2 regions of the Brevibacillus sp. AF8 genome follow, and region 2 is predicted to be linked to the other one. Evidence: a T-box and tRNA genes for the amino acid it is inferred to sense, from the RefSeq annotation. Region 2 holds a T-box; the other holds one or more tRNA genes.
The links. The T-box of region 2 lies ahead of KB186_RS18310 (valine--tRNA ligase). A T-box ahead of a tRNA ligase gene usually reads a tRNA of that ligase, here a tRNA-Val.
Positions count from the first base shown of each region.

Region 1: it has a tRNA-Val gene. The T-box ahead of KB186_RS18310 (valine--tRNA ligase) is inferred to sense a tRNA for this amino acid. The anticodon was not compared.

Region 1 is NZ_JAGQDN010000008.1:135,337-139,769, reverse strand. It holds gene KB186_RS13090 (hypothetical protein) at 1-130, shown strand, start outside; gene KB186_RS13085 (alpha/beta hydrolase) at 133-837, opposite strand; gene KB186_RS13080 (phosphatidylglycerophosphatase A family protein) at 1,015-1,608, shown strand; tRNA gene KB186_RS13075 (tRNA-Ile) at 1,973-2,049, shown strand; tRNA gene KB186_RS13070 (tRNA-Val) at 2,075-2,150, shown strand; gene KB186_RS13065 (hypothetical protein) at 3,096-3,584, shown strand.
Region 2 is NZ_JAGQDN010000014.1:98,628-103,060, forward strand. It holds gene KB186_RS18310 (valine--tRNA ligase) at 1-2,305, opposite strand, end outside; T-box leader at 2,363-2,604, opposite strand; gene KB186_RS18315 (STAS domain-containing protein) at 2,663-2,989, opposite strand; gene KB186_RS18320 (ATP-binding protein) at 3,097-4,335, opposite strand; gene KB186_RS18325 (PP2C family protein-serine/threonine phosphatase) at 4,363-4,433, opposite strand, start outside.

The sequences.
Region 1 (4,433 bases), on a different contig from region 2:
TTTTCTCGTCCTGCTTCTATTGTCTGTGCTGACCTTCACGATCTTGACTGCGATACGAAAAGGAGAGTTCGAAGATGCTCTCGTATCGACGATTAAGGATGAAGGTCCGCAAGAAGAACAGCCACGGTAAGTTTACCCGTAAAGCGTCTTTAGCATACGCGGTAGATTGCGCTGCCAGTGGCCCCACGTATGGTCACCCTCAAACGTTTCATAAACGAGGGTGGCTTTTTTCGTGCCCAAAATCTCGCGCAGCTCTTCATTGGCCGCAAGAAGATTCAATGTGCCGCGCCCTGTGCTTACTGCCGTTTCCTCCGTCCCGATCTCCAAATAAATGGTCTGCGGTACGGAAAAGTCAGTGTCAGCTACCAAGCGATTTAGCTTTGCGTCCATGGCAATCGACTGGCAGGCAACTTGTCCAAACGTATGTGGATAGTTGAGCGCCGTGAACAGAGAGACAACTCCGCCCAAAGATTCGCCAAGAAGTGTTCGTGCGTTGCCCAAAGGATGTGTGGAGTAATGCGTATCGACATAGCTCACGACTTCTTCGGCGAGGAAGCGACGGTAGGCCATGTGCTCCTTGCCATCCGGATGATAACGGTCGTTCCGTTTGCTTTTCTCGACAGGGAGAAAGACAGCGATGATATCAGGCAATTCTTTGTCCCCATTCAATTGATCCAGCAAAGAAGCCATTCTGCCCATTGCCAAGTAATCTTCTCCATCTTGTACGAAGAGGACTGGATACGAGTAGAGTGGCGAGTAGCGTTGGGGTGTGTAGACAATCAGCTTTTCCGGCGTCCCCAAATGCCGGCTTTCCAAGATGATTTCCTCAAGGGCCACTGCGGTGTCCTCCTTATTGGGATATTCCTGTTCATTATTATACAGGAGCGAGCGGGCGTGCCCAAGAGTTTGGGTGCAGAGTCAGGCTTTGGGCGAAAGATTGTCGCAATTTGGTCAGCGTGTGATACTATGGTAGGAAACGACTTCACTCGATTTGTGGAAGGGGTTGTCTCTTATATGAAGAAGCAAGTACACAGCATCGAAGTCAGAAACGCTGCTCTCGCACGTTTGGCAGAACGCGGAGTGACGGTGGATGATATCGCAGAAATCGTCTATCTCATGCAATCGCCTTACCATCCAGATCTCACGATGGCGCAGTGCATCGAGAGCGTGAACGCGGTCTTGGAAAAAAGGGAAATGCAGCACGCCATCCTGGTTGGCGTTGAGTTGGATACGTTAGCAGAGAAGGGCCTCTTGTCTGAGCCGCTTCAATCCATTATCGCGTCAGATGAAGGACTGTTCGGATGCGACGAAACATTGGCGCTAGGCTCCGTATTTGGATATGGAAGTATCGCAGTTACCACCTTTGGACATTTGGATAAGCACAAGGTCGGGGTGATTAAAAGACTGGATACCAAGTCGGCAGAGGGACGCGTTCACACATTTTTGGACGACCTCGTGGCGAGTGTGGCAGCCAATGCATCTAGCCGCATGGCGCATCGGATGAGAGATGAGCAGGAGGCGGACTTGGTACGAAGCGAGGCGTTGAAGCAACAGGAAGCCGAGTTGCGTGTCGAGGAGAAAGGGAAAGGTACGGAGCAGGCGGGGTAGGTTAGGTTTGGGATGATGGAGTATGTTTCAATCGTTACCTAATTATCTTGTTTCTTTTTGTAACCTTTCTTGGATTGCCTTAAGTCTGTCAGGAGCCAATTCTTCACCGGTGGAGCTTAAGTGCCTTGATGCAGTCATGTATGATGCGATGCCATCATGCAAGGAATCCCATGTTTTGGTAGGGGATGTGGGCAGCAGCGGTGGGGAATGGCTTTTTACAGGTAAAAACAAGCCTGATTTCACTGGGTTTCTTAGTGTTCTTTTGGTACGAGTGAAAATTTTTACAAGAAATTATTCATTTCCTCTTGAAATCCATTTTACGATGCTGTATAGTAATAAATGTGATCGACGTCCGATACGATTCGGGCCCTTAGCTCAGTTGGTCAGAGCGGTCGGCTCATAACCGATTGGTCGTAGGTTCGAGTCCTACAGGGCCCACCATTAAACGATCACACATATATCCCATGATCCGGTAGCTCAGTTGGGAGAGCACCATCTTGACAGGGTGGGGGTCGCTGGTTCGAACCCAGTCCGGATCACCATAATATAAACGCTAGAACCCTTGAGAAATCAAGGGTTTTTCTTATGTTTATAACGACCCCACTAGTTCCCTTTTTTACGATCAAGAGCAAATTGGTGCCGAAGTGGTGCCCTTTATTCGACTAAAGATTTTTTGGTGCCATTTGGTGCCGAAAAGAACATTTCCCCGAAAGCATCCGCTGTTTCCTTTTGCATGTGTGGTGTAATGTGCGAGTAGCGATCCAGCATCTTCACACTTGACCATCCCATACGCTCCGCTATGCGTTTATTGTTCTCTCGCATTTTCAAAGCATAACGACATGAGTATGACGTAGATCGTGAAATCGAATTCTTTTCAGTCCTGCTTTTTCAGTAAGGCGATGAATGGTTAGTAATTACTTCTGATTTATGAAAAAGTTTGAAGCATAGATTAGACCGCCTACGGGTGGTCTTTTCTTTGAAAGAGATTTGCATTCTTAGTTAGGTGTGCCATGTGTACAAGTGAATTCAGGTTCTATCAGGTTTCCGTCTTGTCAGCTTTATGCGCAGTTGAAGTGTCTGCCTTTGGCCAGGCAGTTGTAAATTTGGCCTACGTCTGTGGCAATCAGATTGAAATCGCAAAACGACACACAATTACGCCGAAGGACGGGTTTGGTGATTGCAGGATCACCTGCGATGTTTATAGATGCTCTGCCGATCCAAAGGCTTGCGTTCCTACGTGTGTCGGGAAATCGTAATGCAGTGGAGGAAACAAAACAGCCTACTCCTTGTTTGATAGGCTGTCTTCGAAATTCATAGTAGTATATAACGTTCTTAAGCTGTCTTGCATTTTATCGTGAGTCCAATCATATGAAAAAAACTCATCATATCAATCTTTTTGGGATATCCACCAAGATGTATCTGCTTGCCATTGAGTATTTGCTATTAATTTCGATAACTTGTACGAAAAGTTAGGCTATCGTTTTATCATGGAACGCTCCAAGTATCTACGTGCAATTATCTTGTCAAAGACTGGTCATTATCAGGAAGCAATACCATTGCTCAGGGAGTGTGTAGGGGAAGCGACAAAGAACAATCTAATCCATAGAGTCAACGACCTAATAGAAGCATTGCTTTACGTTAATGACGTAAACTCCATCGAACAAGTTATCAACACAGAGGAACATAACTTCTCTTTTGATTTTAATAATGCTTACAACTTTTCAGGAATAGGGAATTATTACAAAAACAAAGGAGCCTTCCTTGTTAGTCGCGGTCATTTCAATGAGGGCATGGATGCTTATCTACAAAGTATTGTGTATTACGGAAAAATCAATCGAATCGAAGAAATAATGTCTTGGGCTGTTGAGATCAACATGCATCATTGTGAATTAAAAAAAGATATGGATTTGGAACTTCTGAAAAAATTGAATGAAGTATATAATATGGTTAAATTCGGTAAAAGAAATGAGGGGTAACATATGAGGAAGTTTTTAGCTGTCCTTTCAAGAATTTCACTGGTAATAGCTTGCTTTCTAGTTGTTGTTTCCACTGGTGCAAATAGCATGTCGCTCCCTAAAAAACCTCCTATTATTATGTATAGCGATAACCCACAAGGATAGATACGATAAACACAATAAAGCTCATAACAATTCCTAGCAATCAGCAGGCCTCATGTGTCTGTTTTCTTTTTGTTTACAAAGAAAAAAGACAAATCTTAACGATCTGTCTTCTCCCCTTGTTCTGAGGTATCCCCCCACATGATAACTATCCGGAACGCATTTCTGTAGACCGACTCCGACAGCCTTTTCCAATAGTGTGAATCTCCCAAAACTTTTTTTGCTGGCATACTCCGTTCAACGTTGAATAAAGGAGCGTCAAATTTGACACTCCCCTCAATTTTGAGGGCAGCAGCGAGGGATTCCATTACACAGTCACCTTGTTAAGAAAAGTTAAGGTTCACGTGCGTATTAGCAGTTGTTAGTATTCACGTGTGTATAACCGTGTGGATGCCCAAATAAGTGAGGCGCAATTACTTGGGAGGTTGCGGCTGTGGGTCCTTCTGACAGGGTAGGCCCTATGCGGGTCGAGCGAGCCCCGAAATCTCGCTAGATTTATTTTCGAAAAATTACTTTCGCTTTTGCTTAACCTGATCCCAGAGATGACATTTTCAAATTTTTGCATCATCAGATGACCTGAAAATCGGATCACTACAATACGAGCTTAAAACGAAAGTGAGGTGAAAAATTTGGCGAAACCAAAGGCGAAAACTGATCAGCTGCAACAAAGGAAATTTCCAAGTCAAAATTGGCTTTAATAGTTGGTAA
Region 2 (4,433 bases):
CGCTTGGCTTGATCAAGAGCTCAATTTTCTTGGACATCGGTACGTTTACTTCTGCGCGGATGTTGCGTACGCTGCGGATGATATCCATCAACTGGTTCATTTCGCTTTCTGCTTCCGCAAAAATCCATTGCTCGTTAACAGTTGGCCAAGGTGCTACTGTGATGCTCTCGCCTTGGTGAGGCAATGCCTGCCAAATTTCTTCCGTGATGAACGGCATGAACGGATGCAACAGCTTGAGCGTTTGATCCAAAACCGTAACCAGAACGGATTGGGTCGTTTTCTTTGCCGCTTCATCTGTACCGTACAGCGGCAGCTTCGCCATCTCGATATACCAGTCACACAGGTCATCCCAAATGAAGTTGTAAAGTACACGGCCTGCTTCACCGAATTCAAATGCGTCAGACAGACGGGTTACATCTGCGATTGTCGCTTGCAGGCGGGAGAGAATCCATTTGTCTGGTGTAGTCAGCTCACCGCTCAAATCGATTTCCTCGTATTTGAAGTCAGCCAGGTTCATCAGGGCAAAACGAGACGCATTCCAAATCTTGTTCGCGAAGTTGCGGTTTGCCTCCACCTTTTCCCAATAGAAGCGTTGGTCATTCCCTGGGGAGTTTCCGGTCGCCAGTGTGTATCGCAGCGCATCTGCTCCGTACTTCTCGATCACTTCCATCGGATCGACACCGTTGCCGAGTGATTTGGACATTTTGCGGCCCTCGGAGTCGCGAATAATGCCGTGGATCAAGACAGACTCAAACGGACTTTTCCCGGTAAACTCAAGACCTGAGAACATCATGCGAGCAACCCAGAAGAAGATGATATCGTAGCCTGTTACCAGGACATTCGTTGGGTAGAAGTATTTCATGTCCTCGGATTCTTCCGGCCAGCCCAGTGTCGAGAACGGCCATAGACCAGAGGAGAACCATGTATCGAGGACGTCGTTGTCCTGCTCCAGTTTGTGGCTGTGGCAGCTAGGGCACTCAGTCACATCCGTGCGAGATACAATCGTTTCGTTACAATCTCCGCAATACCATGCGGGAATTCGGTGACCCCACCAAAGCTGACGAGAGATGCACCAGTCGCGGATGTTTTCAATCCAACGCAGGTAATTTGTCTTGAAACGCTCCGGGACAAATTTCACACTCTCAGGGCTGTTTGCATTAGCCAGTGCTTCGTCAGCCAAAGGCTGCATTTTTACGAACCATTGGGTAGAAAGATATGGTTCTACGACTGCATCGCTGCGCTCACTATGTCCAACCTGATGAATATGCTCCTCAACCTTGAACATAACACCTTGCTCGGTCAAGTCCTTGATGATTTGCTTACGGCAAGCAAAGCGATCCAAGCCTTTGTAGATACCTGCCAGCTCGTTCATCGTGCCCGTCTCATCCATGACAACGATTTGTGGCAACTGATGACGAAGGCCCAATTCAAAGTCATTCGGATCGTGTGCTGGCGTAATTTTTACAGCGCCAGAACCAAACTCAGGATCAACGTAGTCATCCGCTACGATTGGAATTTCGCGTCCTACGATTGGCAAAATCACGGTTTTTCCGATCATGTCTTTATAACGCTCATCTTCCGGATGTACCGCTACAGCCGTATCACCGAGCATCGTTTCAGGTCGGGTTGTAGCTACTTCGATATAACCAGTGCCATCTGCCAATGGGTAACGCATGTGATGTAGCGCACCTTTTACTTCCTTGTAGATTACTTCAATATCGGAGAGAGCCGTGCGAGCAGCAGGGTCCCAGTTAATGATGCGGTTGCCGCGATAGATCAAGCCTTTTTCATACAGACGAACAAATACTTCGCGTACAGCTTGGGACAAGCCCTCATCCATGGTAAAACGCTCGCGCGAGTAATCCAGGGCAAGACCGAGCTTTTCCCATTGCTCACGAATATGCGAAGCGTAAATGTGCTTCCACTCCCATACCTTTTCCACGAATTTTTCGCGACCCAGATCATGGCGAGAGATGCCTTCTTCACGCAAGGTAGCTTCTACCCGCGCTTGGGTTGCGATACCGGCGTGGTCCATACCTGGCAAGAACAAGGCGCTGTAGCCTTGCATACGTTTGGTACGGGTAATGATATCTTGCAAAGTTGTATCCAGCGCGTGGCCCAGGTGCAATTTACCCGTTACGTTCGGCGGTGGAATAACAATTGTAAACGGGCGTTTATTCGGATCACGTTCTGCCTTGAAAAATTGTTTTTCAATCCAATACGGATACCATTTGTTTTCTGCTGCTTTTGGATCATAGTTTTTCGGCAGCAATTGGTCGATGTCGGTTGTTGGCTGTGTAGACATGTACGACTCCTCCTATTCGCATAACTTGCTTTGCAAAAAATAAAAAAACCCTTCATCGCAAAGGACGAAAGGATTATTTTCGCGGTACCACCTTTGTTAACACACGATAAACGTCATGCTTATGGCGTGTTCACTCTGACAAGATAACGGTTGCGAACCGGTCTCGGCTAGGCGCATGCTTTCACCGAAAAAACTCCTGGGCGACCTTCAGCCATTCATGACCTTAGAGAATCTCGCAGCATCTGATTCTCCTCTCTGCCAAGGCGTCCTGACTTACTCTTCCCACTCATCGTTCATATCGTATGTAGTTGTCTTATTATTAGCTTTCACTATTATATACAATCACGCTGTTTGGCGTCAAACCCGGGTTTCGCCCACTTTTCCAACTGCAATGCCCAGTGCTTCGGTAAAACCGAGAACGCCCAAAATATCGAGAATTTCTTCTCGGACATTGACGATTTCTACCTGTTTGCCCATGGCCAATAGTTCTTTCGTGGTAAAAAACAGGCTTCCAATACCGGAAGAATCTACAAAGGAGACACCTTGAAAATCGACGGTAACGGATTGATTTCGCCCTCCATACTGCTGGAGCAATTCACCTACTCGATCTCCTACAGCCATGTCCAACTCTCCGACGAAAAACAATGTAGCTTGTCCGTTCGCCTCTGTTGCGCGGTAGTCCATGCTCAAACTCCTCTCAATAGGTATCGGTACACCCAATCTGCTCGTCCTTTTACTATATTACCCATTTTCATTCACTTGCAAACATTTGGCTTTTTGGAAATCGTTGCTTAACGCGGAAGGATACATTCTAAAATAAGCTTTGTACCCGCCAGCGAGCTACTCAAATATACACGATCACAGTATTGCAGGATCACATGAAAACCGGCCCCAAGCGAGTGGCGTGTAGAAAATCCTTGCTGTAGGGTAGCTCGCGGAATATCCTCGAGCAAAATTCCTTGTCCTTCATCATGGATCACAGCCCGGCACATCTGCCTGTCATTCGATAAGTATAACGTGACCACACCGCCATTGCCGTGCTTCAACGTATTCGAAGCAGCTTCGTTGACCGCAACGAGAAACTGCAGCAATCGCTTATCAGAAATTCCTTGTGGTTCCAAAGCCTGCTTGAATAATTTTCGCAGTTCTGCAAGCTGCTCCGGTAAACGGATATCGATCGCCAAGAGCTTATGCCCTTCCCGAAGCAAGAAAAATAATTCTTCATCACTAAGCAACAACAGCTTACCTTCTGTGACCACACCCAGAATATCCCTGTAGATCTCCCATTCCCGTCTTTTGCTTTTTCGCTCTTCTGCAATGACGGCGGTGACATCAATCAAAGCGATTCCACAGGTCCGATCTGGCAAGACAGATGTGTATAATTCGAACACCTTTGTACCATCCGAGGTGACAATTTGCTCCCTCACAGGTCCGCCCATTCCCGCTGCCTCTTCGACCAGTCGTTGCATTTCTCGCTCGACTTCCAAACTCGCACGAACGTCACCCAGCGGACGCACTTTCCCTTCATCGTAAAGATAGAGGAAAACGGTCTCGATCTGACGCAGTATCGATAACTTTTGAATCTCTTGTTTGATTAATCGCCCCCGCTCGTCGTCTCGATCCTTCCAATGTAACAAGACGTCTGTAGGGTCCAATTCGCCACTCATGTGCCACGTGTGAAATTCTTCCAGGAGCAATCGCTCCAGAACATCTTCCCGTCGCAAAACTTTTTCGATGTCGATAATATAGTAAGGATCACCTGCTATACCACGCAATCCGCTACCGATAATTCGAAAATCATAGGCGAGCTCTATTTCTATGCGTCCGTGCAAATCATGATCAGAACTGCTTAACCCAATGGTCGTCCGACTCACTGCTACCAGCTTCGCCTGGAACGATTCCATCGTTGCTAGGTTCGTCACCTTTACAGTGCGGGGCGGAACAACTTTGTTTGCTGCACCGCCAGAACGTAGCGCGACAAGGCAATTATCACAAGTGGGATTGTCCGGACAACGCTCACACAAAATCACAGTTCATCCTCCTATTCACTGACGCAACTACACGAGGGCTATACTCTCTTCAGGCTCAAATTGAAGAATCAACACAGAAATATCATCCGTTTGTTGTC